One region of the Arthrobacter sp. 05N428_2 genome, then DNA from elsewhere that is predicted to be linked to it. Evidence: predicted binding sites of a transcription regulator. Region 1 holds the regulator's gene; the other holds the start of a gene.
What was found. The regulator LexA, encoded in region 1, represses DNA repair genes until DNA is damaged. The targets are predictions, from matches to a motif close to TCGAACANNTGTTCGA.

Region 1 (7,138 bases):
CGAAGGCCTGGAGGATTTGCTGGAGGACTTCATTGGAGCCGTTCGCTGCCCAGATGTTGGTGGCGTCCAGTCCGTGGCCGAGATATTCGGCGAGGCCTTCGCGCAGTTCGGTGAACTCGCGGTCGGGGTACCGGTTCAGCCCGGTTGCGGCTTCGGTGACGGCCGCGACGATGGCGGCGCGGACGTCCGCCGGAACGCCATGGGTGTTCTCGTTGACGTTCAGCAGGATAGGGACATCCAGCTGGGGTGCGCCATAAGGGCGCAACCCGCGCAGATTCGTCCGGAGGGGCAGTCGGTTGAGTCGCTCTAGCTGGTCAGTCACCGTCCCAGTTTAAGCGTGTACGGCGCCGGACCCGAAACTGTGACCGGCAGCGCCCGACGTGCGCGGCCGACTCACGCCGGCCGGGGCGGCTCGCCCGGAATCCCGGTCCGGGCGCCGCCTACTTGGTGGGCACAAAGAGCTGCTGTCCGGAGATGACGCGGGGATCGCCGAGGTTGTTCAGCTGCACGATGTCCGCCACGACGTCGCGGGGATCACGCTCCGGGGCCACGGCGCCTGCAATCGCCCACAGTGACTCCCCCGGCTGGACTGTGACCGTGACCGTCGGCGTGAGCGAGAGCCCTGCGGACGAGTCGGCGGCCTTGGCCGGAGCATTCAGGAAGCCGGCGAGTGAAAGCAGGAGGACCGCCAGCAGCATCAGCGGCAATCCGAAAAAGACGAACCGGCCCCGGCGGGTGAGCCGCAGCGGAGCCTGTGCCATGGCAGTGGGCGCAGGCTTCCGGCCGACGAGGGCCAGGCTGCCTGCGTCGTGGCGGACGGCACGCTGGCGGTCGGTATCGCGATCGAAAATGTTATGCGGGCCGAACGACTCGAACTGCGCCCTCGTGGACCGGGCCTGATCGAATGGGCCTTGGTCGGATGGGGCTTGATCGGATGGGGCCGCCTGGACCCTGACCGCCTTGGGATGGGCGGCACGGACGGGAGCGGATACCAGCGAACCGGGAATTGCGCTTACTGCTGACATGAACTGAGCCCTCCTGGACTTATCTGTGCCGCCCGGCGTACTCCACTTACCTGCCGCCAACCGACCGAACCATCGAACGCAAACCTTCGAAACATATTCATTCATCGCAAACTTCGAACATAGGGCCGAACCTCGCGGTTCACTCCCCGCACTCAGATTCGAACATATCTTCGAACCCTGCTGGTTCTGTTTTAGCACTTATGAACGAACATTGTCGAGACTCACTAGAACAAATGTTTGAAAAACCTTGGCGGCTGGCCTATTTTTGAAGCACAGGACAACCACTCGAGTTGATCAACAGCAGTTGACCAGCGGGGTCTGACTTTTTGCAGACCCACTGATTCCGGCCACCACATCGGCCGGGCGGAAATGGAAAGGCGTGGCCAAGATGGCAGCACAAGCCGCCCGTGGGAGGGCCGCCCAGCGCAGCCCCCAGACCGCCCGGGCGCCCAAGAGCCTTACCGTCCGGCAAAAGAAGATCCTGGAGACCATCCAGCGTTCCGTCACGGACAACGGGTACCCGCCCTCGATGCGGGAGATCGGCGACACGGTGGGGCTGGCCAGCCTCTCCAGCGTCACCCACCAGCTTTCCCAGCTGGAGAAGCTCGGTTACCTGCGGCGTGACCCTAAGCGGCCCCGTGCCATGGAAGTGCTGATGCCGCTGACGCTCGATGAGGGCAGCACGAAGATTTCCGGAGTGGGGAAGCCCGGCGGCCTGCGGGCTGTGGGTGGCCTCGCCGTCTCGGAGCTTGCCAGCGCCACGGACACCGCAATGGTGCCGTTCGTGGGCCGGATCGCCGCCGGCGGTCCGATCCTTGCCGACCAGGTGGTGGAGGACGTGATGCCCCTGCCGCGCCAGCTGGTGGGCCACGGCGAATTGTTCATGCTTCGGGTGGCCGGCGATTCGATGATCGACGCCGCCATTTGCGACGGTGACTGGGTGGTGGTCCGGCGCCAGAACGACGCCATCAATGGCGACATCGTTGCCGCGCTGCTCGATGACGAAGCCACAGTCAAGACGTTCCGGCAGCGCGACGGCCACACCTGGCTGCTTCCGCAGAACACCCAGTATGAACCGATCTTGGGCGACCATGCCGTCATCATGGGCAAGGTCGTCTCGGTCTTGCGCTCCCTGTAGCACTCCCCCGCCGCACCGCCACAAAGGCCCCCTCCGGAAACCGGGCGGGGCCTTTGGCGTACCCTACGTGGCGGGCTGCGGGGCAGGGGCCTCGGAGCCGAGGCGTTCGAGGGCGGCGAGGGCTACTGCTTGGTCGGTGGTGGGCCAGAACGGCGGCAGCGCGGCCCGGAGGAACCCGCCGTAGCGCTCGGTGGACAGCCGCGAGTCCAGGACCGCGACGACGCCCCGGTCCGACGTCGAGCGGATCAACCGCCCGGCGCCCTGGGCGAGCCGGATCGCAGCGTGGGTGGCCGAAACACTCATGAAGCCGTTTCCGCCGGACTGGGCCACGGCGCGGGACCGGGCAGTCATCAGCGGGTCGTCGGGGCGCGGGAACGGGATCCTGTCGATCACCACCAGGCGGCACGAGTTTCCGGGGACGTCCACGCCCTGCCAGAGCGACATGGTGCCGAAGAGGCAGGTATCCGGTTCGTCGGCGAACTGCTTCACGAGCCCGGTCATGGTCGACTCGCCTTGGCAGAGAATGCGCAGGCCCAGCCGGGGCCGCATCGCATCGGCAGCCTCTTCGGCGGCGCGCCGGGAAGAGAACAGGCACAAGGCCCCACCGCCGGAGGCGCGGATCAGTTTCTCCAGCTCGTCGAGGGCCTCCGGGGATGTTCCGCGGCCGGGCTTGGGCAGGTGTTTGGCGACGTAGAGAATCCCCTGCTTCGGGTATTCGAACGGGGACCCGACGTCGACGCCGGTCCAGCTGGGAGCCCCCGGCCCCACCAGGCCGAGGCCTCCGGCGGCCGGTTCGAAGGCCGCACCGATCGCCAGCGTTGCCGAGGTCAGGACGACGGTATGGTCGGCGAACAATCCCTCCCGCAGCCGCCCGGCGACGCTGAGCGGGGCCACGTTGATCAGCGCTGGCGCCGAGTCGTCCGGCTGCGAGTAGCCCTGTTGCGGGTCGAAGCTGCTGTTGCGGGAGAACCAGACCACTTCGCGGTTCTCCTTGGCTGCGAGCAGCCGTTCGCACAGTTCCAGGATCACCATCAGGCGGGACCGAGCGAGCTGGCGCCCGCCGTCGGCCGTGCTGGCGCTGTCCCCCTTGGAGTCGGAGAGCGCGGCGCGGCAGGCGTCGCGCAACTGGTCCACGCAGTCGAGCTGCTCGCTGTTCAGGCCGTTCGGCATCAGTCCGCTGGGCACGCCCTCAATGGCGAGTTCAAGGTTGGACGCGGCGTTGTTGAGCGCGTCCACGGTGATTCCGGTGTGCTTGCGGGCGCCGGACGCTGCGGCGTGCACCATGGCCACGGACAGTTGCCCGGACACGGCGCCCGTGACGCGGTCCTGCAGTTCGTGCGCTTCATCCACCACGACGACGTCGTACTCTGGCAGCACCGCCAGGCCTTCGAACGCGCTGACGGCCAGCATGGCGTGGTTGGTGACGACGACGTCGGCGTCGGCGGCGTTTTGCCGGGCCAGTTCGCTGAAGCATTCGGCGGCCAACGGGCACTTTTGCGCGCCCAGGCATTCCATCGAAGTGACGGAGACCTGCCGCCAGGCGCGGTCGGTTACGCCGGGCATGAGCTCGTCGCGGTCCCCAGTCACGGTGTCCTCGGCCCATTCGCGGAGCCGGACCACCTCCTTGCCGAGCTGGGACGACGGGCCGCCCATGGCGGCGGCGAAGTGCGGCACAGAGGTGTCCTCGCCGAGGGAGAACAGCTGGCCCTCGGACGGTTCCTCGGACGGGAAGCCGCCGTCGAGTTTGTGCCGGCACACGTAGTTGGAGCGGCCCTTGACGAGCGCGACCTTCACGGGCCGGTCCAACGCCGGGGTGATGGTCTTGAGCAGCCGCGGCAGGTCCCGGCCGACGATCTGGGTCTGCAGTGCCAGGGTGGCGGTGGAGACCAGGGTCGGTTTGTCACTGACCAGCGAATGGGCGATCAGCGGAATCAGGTAGGCCAGGGACTTGCCCGTGCCGGTGCCTGCCTGGACCAGCAGGTGGTCGCCGGTTTCGATCGCCCGGGCCACCTGCCGGGCCATCTCGTGCTGGCCGTCGCGGCTCTGGCCGCCCATGCCCGCGACCGCCCGGTCGAGCAGTTCCACCACGAACTGCTCGCCGGACGGGCTGTCTTCCGCCGGTTCAGTCATTGCTGACGAAAGAGTCCAGTTCGGCCGCGAGTCCCTCGCGCACCATCACCACGGCACGGGTGCCGGTCTCCTCGTGGTCCAGGCTAATGATCTCGGCGTCGGTCTCGTGCAGTTTGCTGAGCAGGTCCCCCCGGTTGTACGGGATCAACAGCTCCAGCTTGACGCTGGGCCGCGGGATGCCCTCGCTGATGGCCTTCAGCAGTTCCGGAATGCCTTCGCCGGTGCGGGCCGAGACCACGACGTGCCGCGGCTCGCGCTGCTTTAGCCGTTCGATCACGAACGGATCGGCAGCGTCGGCCTTGTTCAGGACGATGATTTCGGGCACCTTGCGGGCGTCGACTTCGCTGAAGACCTCCCGGACCGCGGCGATTTGGCCTTCCGGATCGGGGTGGGACACGTCGACGACGTGCAGGATCAGGTCCGAGTCGGCGACTTCTTCCAGGGTGGAGCGGAAGGCTTCCACCAGCTGGGTGGGCAGCGAGCGGACGAATCCCACGGTGTCGGCGAGGGTGTAGCCCAGCCCGTCGGAGGTTTCGGCCTTGCGGACTGTTGGGTCCAGGGTGGCGAACAGCGCGTTCTCAACCAGGACGCCGGCGTCGGTGAGCCGGTTCAGCAGCGAGGATTTGCCGGCGTTGGTGTAGCCGGCGATCGCCACCGACGGTACCGCGTTACGACGGCGGTTGGCCCGCTTGGTTTCCCGGGCCGGCTTCATCGCGGCTATTTCGCGCCGCAGTTTGGCCATCCGGGTGCGGATCCGGCGGCGGTCCAGTTCGATCTTGGTTTCACCTGGACCGCGGGAACCCATGCCCGCTCCGGCCCCGCCCACCTGGCCACCGGCCTGGCGGGACATCGACTCGCCCCAGCCGCGCAGGCGCGGGAGCAGGTATTCGAGCTGGGCCAGTTCGACCTGGGCTTTGCCCTCGCGGCTCTTGGCGTGCTGGGCGAAGATGTCCAGGATCAGTGCCGTGCGGTCGATGACCTTGACCTTGACGATGTCTTCCAGTCCGCGCCGCTGGGAGGGGGCCAGTTCGGCGTCGACCACCACGGTGTCGGCGCCGGTGGACATCACGATGTCCTTGAGTTCTTGTGCCTTGCCCGACCCCAGGAACGTTCCCGGATCCGGCTTCGCGCGGCGCTGGACGAGCCCGTCCAGGACCTCGGAACCGGCGGTCTCGGCCAGTGCTGCCAGCTCGCGCAGGGAATTCTCGGCGTCGGCAAGCGTTCCCTCGGACCAGAGTCCAGCGAGCACGACGCGTTCCAGGCGCAGCTGCCGGTATTCGACTTCGGTGACGTCTTCAAGTTCCGTCGACAGGCCGGCGGTGCGGCGCAGCGCGTGGCGTTCCTCAAGATCCTGCTGGTCGCCGTCGTAGCTGCTGCGTTCCTCATCGAGCCGCGAAATCGCCTGCGCTTTGCCGAACACCGCCCTGGACTCGCCGGGGTGCCCCGCGTCGTCGCGACCGGCCTTCAGGGCAGGAGCGTCTTTGGACAGGATCCGGTCGATGACAGCCTGGATTTCTGCAGGACTCATGTCCTGGTCGGCTGAATCGGGTCCGGTGTTGGGCTGGCTGGTCATGGTCTCCTTTGAAGGGTCTGCAATTTCAGAATAGTGCTGTTCAGTGCTTCGTGGCGCGGTATTCGCGCTGGGCTGACGACTGTTGGTCATCTATGCCTCCTGGTTGCCGGCGGCTGCGACGCCGCAAACCGGACGGGGCTCCGTGGCGGAGCGGTGAAAGTGGAAGGACAAGGCGTCGAAAACGCGTCGTGGGACAGTGGGAAACCGTCCGTTCAGGACCGAAGACAGCTGCTGCCGCGGCATGTGAGTCCTCGCGATGACTCCAAGCGGCTCTGCTCCAAGTGGGCTGGGCGCCGAGGCGATGCCGGGCATCGCCGGCGGGCGCGCTGAGCGGAAGGTAACTACCTGCGTCGCTGCGGGGACGGGACTCCGAGGAAGAAGCGAAGGCCCGTGCCGGCTACTTGAAGATCAAGATCATGTATTTAACGTTAGCAGACCGTTCCCCGGCCCCGGCACGCGCGGGCCTTGGGCCCGGCTGCGCCGGTTTCCCATTCCGCCGGACGGCCAACTAATCTGGCCAGTTATGGAGTCTGCACACTATTTCAGCGCCCAGCCGGCCGGGCCGTTCACCCGCAAGCCTCTCACCGTGAACCTTGCCGGCGAACAGCGGCACCTGCAGACGTCCTCCGGGATCTTCAGCCCGGACGCCCTCGACAAGGGAACCGCCGTCCTGCTCGCTGATGTCCCGGCTCCGGCACCGCAGGGGAACCTGCTGGACATCGGTTGCGGCTGGGGGCCGATCGCGCTGACCATGGCGCTGAAGGCGCCGCACGCCCGGGTCTTCGCCGTGGACGTAAATGAGCGCTGCGTGACCTTGACTAATGAGAACGCGGCCCTGCTGGGGCTCGGCAATGTCACCGCCAGCACCCCCGGCGAGGTCGACCCGGGGCTGCGTTTCGACACGATCTGGTCCAACCCGCCGATCCGGATCGGCAAGGACGAGCTCCATGCGCTGCTGCTCACCTGGCTGCCCCGGCTGGCGCCCGGAGGTTCGGCGTGGCTGGTGGTGCAGAAGAATCTTGGCTCGGATTCACTTCAGCGCTGGCTCGCGGAGGAGCTGGACAGCAGCTTCGCCGTGACCCGCGAGAGTACGTCCAAGTCCTTCCGCATCCTGCGGGTCAGGAAAGCGTCCCGCTAGCGACGATCACGGCGGGTCCGCTCAGTTCCACGTGCTCGTGGCCGTCCGCGGCCACGAAGAACTTCACGCCGACGACGCCGCCGGGCACCGTGACGTTCCACGCGTCGGGGGCACCCTGGCCGGCCCAGTGCCGG
Region 2 (7,138 bases), on a different contig from region 1:
CGATCCGTTCCTGATAGGCCTTGAGCGCGTCCTTGGTCGGCCAGGCGGTGCCGTAGATACGCTGCAGCTGCTTGTTCTTTTCGCTGCCGCGCCAGTAGGCCGCGGAGGAGCGGGTCAGCGCGAAGGCGTTGGAGATCAGCTTGGTGTTGGGCAGGTGCGGGCCGCGGCACAGGTCGCACCAGACGGCGGTGCCGTCCTTGCGCTCGACGTTGTCGTAGATGCTCAGCTCGCCGCCGCCCACCTCCACGTTGGAGCCGTCGGCGTCCGAGCCGGCGCCCTTGAGCCCGATCAGTTCGAGCTTGTAGGGCTCGTCCTTCATCGCCTCGCGCGCCTCGTCCTCGGTGACCACCCGGCGGACGAACTTCTGGTTCTGGTTGATGATCTTTTGCATCATCTTTTCCAGCTGGCGCAGGTCTTCCGGGGTGAACGGTTCCTCGACGTCGAAGTCGAAGTAGAAGCCGTCGGTGATGTAGGGGCCGATCCCGAGCTTGGCGTCGGGGCGAAGCTGCTGCACGGCCTGGGCCATGACATGGGCTGTTGAGTGGCGCAGGACGTTGAGGCCGTCCGGGGAGCCGATGGTGACACCTTCGATGGTGGCGCCCTCGGGCAGCGGCTGGTCCAGGTCTTTCAGTTCGCCGTTAACGCGGGCCACAACGACGTCGCGGCGCTCAAAGAAGAGTTCCGCGCCGGTGGTCCCGGTAGTCACCTTGGTCTCTTCGCCGTCGACGAGAAGGGTGATCTGCTGGGCATCTGACACGGGTGTCTCCTATTCACGGTTTTAGGCTTCGTAGCTTGTGGCGTACGGGGACCACAGCCAGCCTCGTCCATGCTATCGGGTTCAGGATGGGCCAACCAACGCGGCCGGCCGGCGGTCAGCCTCCCAGCCCGGTGATGGCCAGGTTCCGCCCGATCCCGTCCAGCGGGCCGGGCACGGCGGGTTCCGGCGACGCCGGCACTTCCGGGCCGCCGGGCCCGCCGGGGGCAGTCGCAGGGAAGGGCAGGGTCTCCGTTCGGCTGAGGTCCCAGGCCAGGGAGGCGCTGATGCTGATGCCCCGCGGCCCGGTCCGCCGGGTGGTTCCCCGGATCAGCAGCAGCCGGGTGCCGAACAGCAGGGGCCCTGACTGTTCCTGGGCCTCATGGAAGAAGACCGAGTCCACGCAGCCGGTACCGTCGTCGATGCTGATGAACACCACCCGGCGGCCGCCGCGCATCGGCGGGGTTTGGGTGGCCACCCGCACCCCGGCCACCAGCACCTCGGTGCCGTTGCGCAGTCCCAGCAGCTTGTCCGCCGTGGTGACGCCCAGCCGGTCCAGCAGGGGCCGGTGGCTTTCCATCAGGTGCCCGCTGACATCCACCGCCAACAGGTCCAGTTCGGCCCGGACGTTTTCCACCAGCGTGGGGGCCGGGAGCCCGCCCTTCAGGTTTTTGAGTTCGACGTCGCCCAGCGGCAGCGCCAGCTGGCCCTCGATGACCTCCACGCCCTTGCGGTGCGGCCGGCCCTGCAGCTGTTGCAGGTGCTGGACCAGGTCGGCCCGGTTGGCGGTTCCGCCGGCGGCACGGTGCAGCGTGTCGAAGGCGCCCAGCTGGGCCAGGCGCTGAATGCTCGGCTTGCTGATCCGGGAGCGTGCCCGCAGGTCCGCGAGGGAGTCATAGGGCTGGCCGGCCACGATCCGTTTCAGCTCGGCGCCGGAAAGCCCGAAGATACCGTTGATGCTCAGCCGGATGCCCAGCCTGCCCCCGTCCGGACCGGTTTCCACCCGCTCCACCCGGTATTCGGCCTGGCTGCGGTTGATATCCAGCGGCAGGATGGGAATCCCCAGCCGCCGGGCCTCGGCCACCAGCAGCCGCTTGGGGTACATGCCGGGGTCGTGTTCCCAGAGTCCGGCCAGGAAGGCTTCGGGGTGGTGGGTCTTGAGCCACGCCGACTGGTAGGTGGGCACGGCAAAGGCGGCGCCGTGCGCCTTGCAGAAGCCGAAGCTGCCGAACGCCTTCAGGGTTCCCCAGACCTTGTCCACCACCTCGGGCGTGTAGTTCCGGGCGCGGGCCTCGCGGCGGAAGAATTCCTCCACCTTGCCTTCCAGCACCTCGTTGCCGAGGGCCCGCCGGAATTCGTCGGCCCGGGCCAGCCCGCAGCCGGTCATCACATCGAAGGTCTTGAGGATCTGCTCATGGAACACGGTCACGCCGTGGGTCTCCTGGAGCACCGGCTTCAGGTCCGGGTGCGGGTAGACCTCCGGCGCGAAGCCGTGCCGGTGCTCCAGGAAGGGCCGGACCATGTCCGACTTCATCGGCCCGGGCCGGAACAGCGAGATATCGATGATGAGGTCGTTGAATTCCCGGGGTGCCAGCTTGCCGATCAGTTCCCGCTGGCCCGGGGACTCGATCTGGAAGCAGCCCAGGGTGTGGGTGCTGCGGATCAGCTCGTAGGTGGGTTCGTCGTCGAGCGGGACGGCGTTGAGGTCGATGCGGCCGTCCGCGGCGATGTAATCGGGCCCGGTGCCGTCCGGTCCTGCCGGGTGCCGGCCGGCCGCCATCACCTCGGCCTTGGACGGGTGCAGCCGGATCACCTCCCGGACCGCGAAGGCCATGGCGGACTGCATCCGGACGCCGAGGACATCGAGTTTGAGCATGCCCATCGGGTCCATGTCGTGCTTGTCGAACTGGCTCATCGGCAGGCCGAGCCCGCTGGGCTGGACCGGGGTACGGTCCAGCAGCGTCGCGTCGCCCAGGATGACCCCGCAGGGATGCATCGAGATATGGCGCGGCAGCCGGTCCAACCGTTCGGTCAGGTCAACGAGCAGGTCAAGCTGCTGGTTTTCGCTGAAGTCCCGTTGCTCCACCCGGCCGGCGAATTCCTTCAACTCCGGTTTCTCCACGAGGGCCTCGCGGAAGTTCCGGGCCGAAAACCGCCAGAGCTGCTTGGCGATCTCGTCGATGTCGCCGCCGTCCATGCCCAGGGCCAGGCCGGCGTCGCGGACGGCGCCGCGGGCGCGGTACCCGTTCTGCATGCTCATCAGCGTGACGCGTTCGGAGCCGAAGCGTTCAAAGATCTTCCGGTAGACGTTGTGCCGTTCGGCGCTTTCGACGTCGATGTCGATATCCGGGAGGGTGGCGCGGTCACGGGACAGGAAGCGTTCGAAAATCAAGTCGTGCTGCAGCGGGTTCACCTGGCTGACATCGATCAGGAAGTTGACCAGGCTGGAGGCGCCCGAGCCGCGGGCGGCGGCCCGGACCCCCATGTCCAGGATCATCCGGGACACCTCGGCGACGGTCAGGAAGTAGGCGGCGAAGCCCAGGCTGTCGATGATCCGCAGTTCGTGTTCCAGCCGGGCGCGCAGCTCCGCGGCAGGCTTCCCGGTGATGCCCGGGAAGCGCCGGGTGATACCCGCCTCGCAGCGCTGCGTGAGCTCCAGCAGCGGATCCCCGGCAATCCCGATCACCGCGGCCTCCGGCACCACCGGCTGCTTCCATCCCATGTCCGTGACCGGATCCATCCGGCAGCGGTCCGCGAGCGCCTCGGTGTGTGCCAGCAGGCTCTTCAGATCGGCGGCGCCGTACCCGGCGGCGTGCATGATCTCCTGGCCCAGCCGCAGCATCTGCGCGGAGGATTTCAGCCAGCCCTGCCCGTTCGGTTGCAGCAGCGGCGCGGCCGAGAGCTCGGGCAGGGATTTGAGCGTCCGGGCCGAGTCCAGCACGTCCGCCGTCGCGGCGCCGTCCTCGGCGCAGTATCGAACGGCGTTGCTCAGGACCGCCGGGACTGCGTGTTCCGCGGCGAGCTTGAGCATCCTTACCGCGTGGGCCGTGCTCAGCGGCTCGCCCGGCGGGCTGAGCTGCGAGACGACCTCGGCGACGAGGGTTCCCGGCGGCATGGCGTCCAGCCAGCGTTTGAAGAGCGTCCGGGGCCGCAGGTAGCGCCGGCCGCCCATGGCACGGCCGACGTCGGAATCCGGGCCGATCAGCACGGTCAGCACCGGCTTGAGGGTCTGCGGATCCAGGGCGCGGGAGGCCAGCTCCGCCCGGGTCACGGCGACGGGCACCGCTCCCCCGGCCTTGCCCGAGGTGCGGGCATGGGCGTCGGAGACCAGCCGGCACAGGGCCCGGTACCCGGCGCCGCGGTTCTGCCCGTGTGCCAGGACGACGACGCGTCCCCCGAGCCGGGTACGGAGGTCGCCGTCGTCGTCGAAGACCGCGAGATCCACCCCCACGACCGGGTCCAGCCCTGCCGCCATGCACGCCTTCAGGTGCTTGACTGTGCCGTAGAGCCCGTCGCGGTCCGTGCAGCCGAGCGCCGTGGCGCCGTCCGCGGCGGCAGCAGCAGCCAACTCCTCCGGCCAGGACACCCCGTAGTGGGCGCTGAACGCGGTGGAGACGTGCAGATGGGTGAAGCTCATGCCGGCTCCGGCTTCCGGAGTAGTGGCAGGGCATCGTGGATCCGCAGCAGCCGCCAGCGTCCGCTGCCCAGGTGCCGGCTCAGGTCGAGGGTGAGGGTCCGGTCCGGGTTCCCGTCATCCCGGAGCTGAACGCGCCAGATTTCATGGTCCACCAGCCCCGGGCCGCTGCCCAGCGGCGCCCGCGGTTCTTCCGCCCACCACTGGCGCCGCTCAAACCAGCGGACCGGCTCGGCGCAGAGGACGTAGTGCCGCCCGGCCCAGTCCAGGGACTCCGGCTGGCCTTCCGGGGTGCAGGCGACGTCCACCGACTCGCTGAACATCCCCATGGCGCCTCCCGGCAGCTGCTGACTTTCGAAAAGTATTCGAATATATCTTCGAACACTTCAAGTCTACGACGGGCCGGGGACAAAACCTAGATCGGGGGTGGACGGACGCAGGCACAGGTAGCAGGATTGAGCCATGAGCTCCCACAATGCACTCCTGAAGCACGTAACCGTCGCCGCCAAGGATTCAACTTTGGTGGCGACGTTCGCTATCGACGGGAATATCCCGAGTTCCGGCGCCTATGTGGTGGGGCTCGTGGCGGCCACTCCGGACCACTCCCACCAGCGCCGGATGGAAATCGAGTTCATGAACGGCGAGGCCGTGTCCTTTTTCTGCTTCAGCCACGACGGCACGGAAGAGAACTTCGACCTCAAGGGCGTGGAGCACTCCGGCAACACCATCACCGGGACCTTTCCAATCAGCACGGTGCGGGGCCTGATCAAGGGCCATCTGATGTCTGCGTACAGCGATTGCGAGGGCAGGGACTACCAGGCCAACGTGCCCGTCGAGGAGTCGCTCTGACAGCCGTCCCCGGGCCGTGCGGCCAGGCGCATAACAGGATCGCGTGATGCAACCACGAGTCGACTTCATCTCCTTGGGCGTCCGCAGCGTTGACGCCTCGCGCCGTTTCTACGTTGATGGCCTCGGCTGGCCACTCCACCGCGAGGTTCCCGGCGAGGTGGTCTTCCTGCAGGCAAACCACGGCCTCATCCTCTCGCTCTGGAACGCCGCGCAGATGCAGTCCGAGGCGGCAACCGATGCCCCCGCCGGCGTCCCCTGCATCACCCTGAGCCACAACGTCGGCAGCGCGGAGGAAGTGGAGAGCGTCATGCGCCGGGCGGAGGCCGCGGGCGCCGTCGTGGTGGCGGCGCCGAAGACCCAGCCCTGGGGCGGCTACACCGGCTACTTCGCCGACCCGGACGGCTTCCGCTGGGAGATCGCCTTCAACCCCACCTGGACGGTCGACGCCGGCGGCCAGGTCACCGTCTAGGTACTGGTCCGGCCACCCGCTAGAACAGGCTGCCGACCGGCCGGGGGAAAGACCGGACGCGAACTCGCTCCTATTCCCCCGCGATAACTTGGGACACGAACGCTTCTGCGGACGGCCCACCGTTGGCGACGAATTCCTTCAGGAGGGCCAGCCCCACGGAAAGTGGCAGGGAGAGCCTTCCCCGGTATTGAGAATCGAGCATCGCTTCAGGTGACGACCCCCATGCACCAGGCTCCCCCACAAGTCTGGTGAATGAACGCCCCCTCACAAATGGCCGCTCAAGCTTTTCCGTAATCCGCTGCTCGAGAACATGCGAGTCAACCGAGAGCAAACTCAGTGTCATCAGTTCGGGACGCCCCGCCTTATCAAGCCACCGTCCGAATCCCAGGAAAAAACTCTCCCGAATCTCACCAGCTTGGACCCCGGCTTCCTCCTGCAACTCACGGTTGGCGCCGTTGGCCGCCAGCTCGGACAGGGGAAGTGAAGGATTGCCCTGAAAATCCCGTAGTTCCAGCGCCCCGGAACCACTTGGAGCCAGCTGGCCGCCGTTGTTTAGGTTATGAATACCTTGATCCACAAGGATGAGCTTGCCGTCGCTCGTAAATGCCATAACGGAAGTGCCTACTACGTTCACAAGCCATGAATCGCGGAAGTCCCTGAGCACCCCCCTCCGGGTAATGAAAAGTCGCCGCCCGTGGTCGTCCATGAACCGATCATTTTTCTTCACGTCGTGGAGGGCAAGCTGGTCAGTGGCGATGTGCTGGAAGTACGTTGCTGGCTGGAAGTCGATCCAGCGTGGCAGGTCCGAAACGGCCTGCCCGACGCCAACGTTTGAGTTCCACCCCAGGATGGGGCCGTCAAAGACGTGTTTGGTCTTGATCTTTTCGTCCAGAAAGCGCTGACCCAGGGGCCTAAGGGCTGCGGGCACCGTGAATTGTTCCGGGTCCACCCGGGCCTCAAGGCCGTCATGGATTGCGGCGCTCACCAGACCGTCAGAGAGAAAGGAACCGTGCGAAAACTTTCGATACGTGAATCGGCCGTGGTTGTTTGTTGCCTGCAGGACGTCCTCGAACGAATCGCTCATCCTAGGCACAAACACCGTCGATGCAACTGATCGCCGGTAGGCCCTAACCTCCAAGTACAACAAGGCAAACGAAACAGCCGCTAGCGCCGTGCTTATCCATACCGGGATGGTCACCCATACGCTGATCAGTCCGAGCACAGCCAGAACCGTACTCAAGATGATCCACCGAAGAGCTCCAGCTGACCGCCTTATCCGATAAAGTGCGGTAGCTGACTCACGACTAATAACTGTCACCATTGCCCCCTTGGTGGACCGGATACAAACAAATTGAAATGGTACCGGCAGCCAAGCAGCAATCCGCTACCCTTCGGTGAGCGTGTGCCTGCGGAGCCACCCGCTAGAACAGGC

Region 2: a site for LexA is predicted at 4,754-4,769, ahead of AC1DGI_RS17865 (DUF6504 family protein). Genes of this name have one in related genera too.

What each region holds. Positions count from the first base shown of each region.
Region 1 is NZ_JBFTMR010000013.1:51,380-58,517, forward strand. Features, by position in the region: gene AC1DGI_RS14365 (histidinol-phosphate transaminase) at 1-322, opposite strand, end outside; gene AC1DGI_RS14370 (LysM peptidoglycan-binding domain-containing protein) at 441-761, opposite strand; gene lexA (transcriptional repressor LexA) at 1,414-2,163, shown strand; gene AC1DGI_RS14380 (ATP-dependent DNA helicase) at 2,227-4,293, opposite strand; gene hflX (GTPase HflX) at 4,286-5,866, opposite strand; gene AC1DGI_RS14390 (class I SAM-dependent methyltransferase) at 6,390-7,004, shown strand; gene dapF (diaminopimelate epimerase) at 6,985-7,138, opposite strand, start outside.
Region 2 is NZ_JBFTMR010000028.1:22,767-29,904, forward strand. Features, by position in the region: gene thrS (threonine--tRNA ligase) at 1-757, opposite strand, end outside; gene AC1DGI_RS17860 (DNA polymerase III subunit alpha) at 873-4,391, opposite strand; gene AC1DGI_RS17865 (DUF6504 family protein) at 4,388-4,717, opposite strand; gene AC1DGI_RS17870 (hypothetical protein) at 4,851-5,237, shown strand; gene AC1DGI_RS17875 (VOC family protein) at 5,284-5,706, shown strand; gene AC1DGI_RS17880 (hypothetical protein) at 5,777-6,928, opposite strand; gene AC1DGI_RS17885 (SOS response-associated peptidase) at 7,128-7,138, opposite strand, start outside.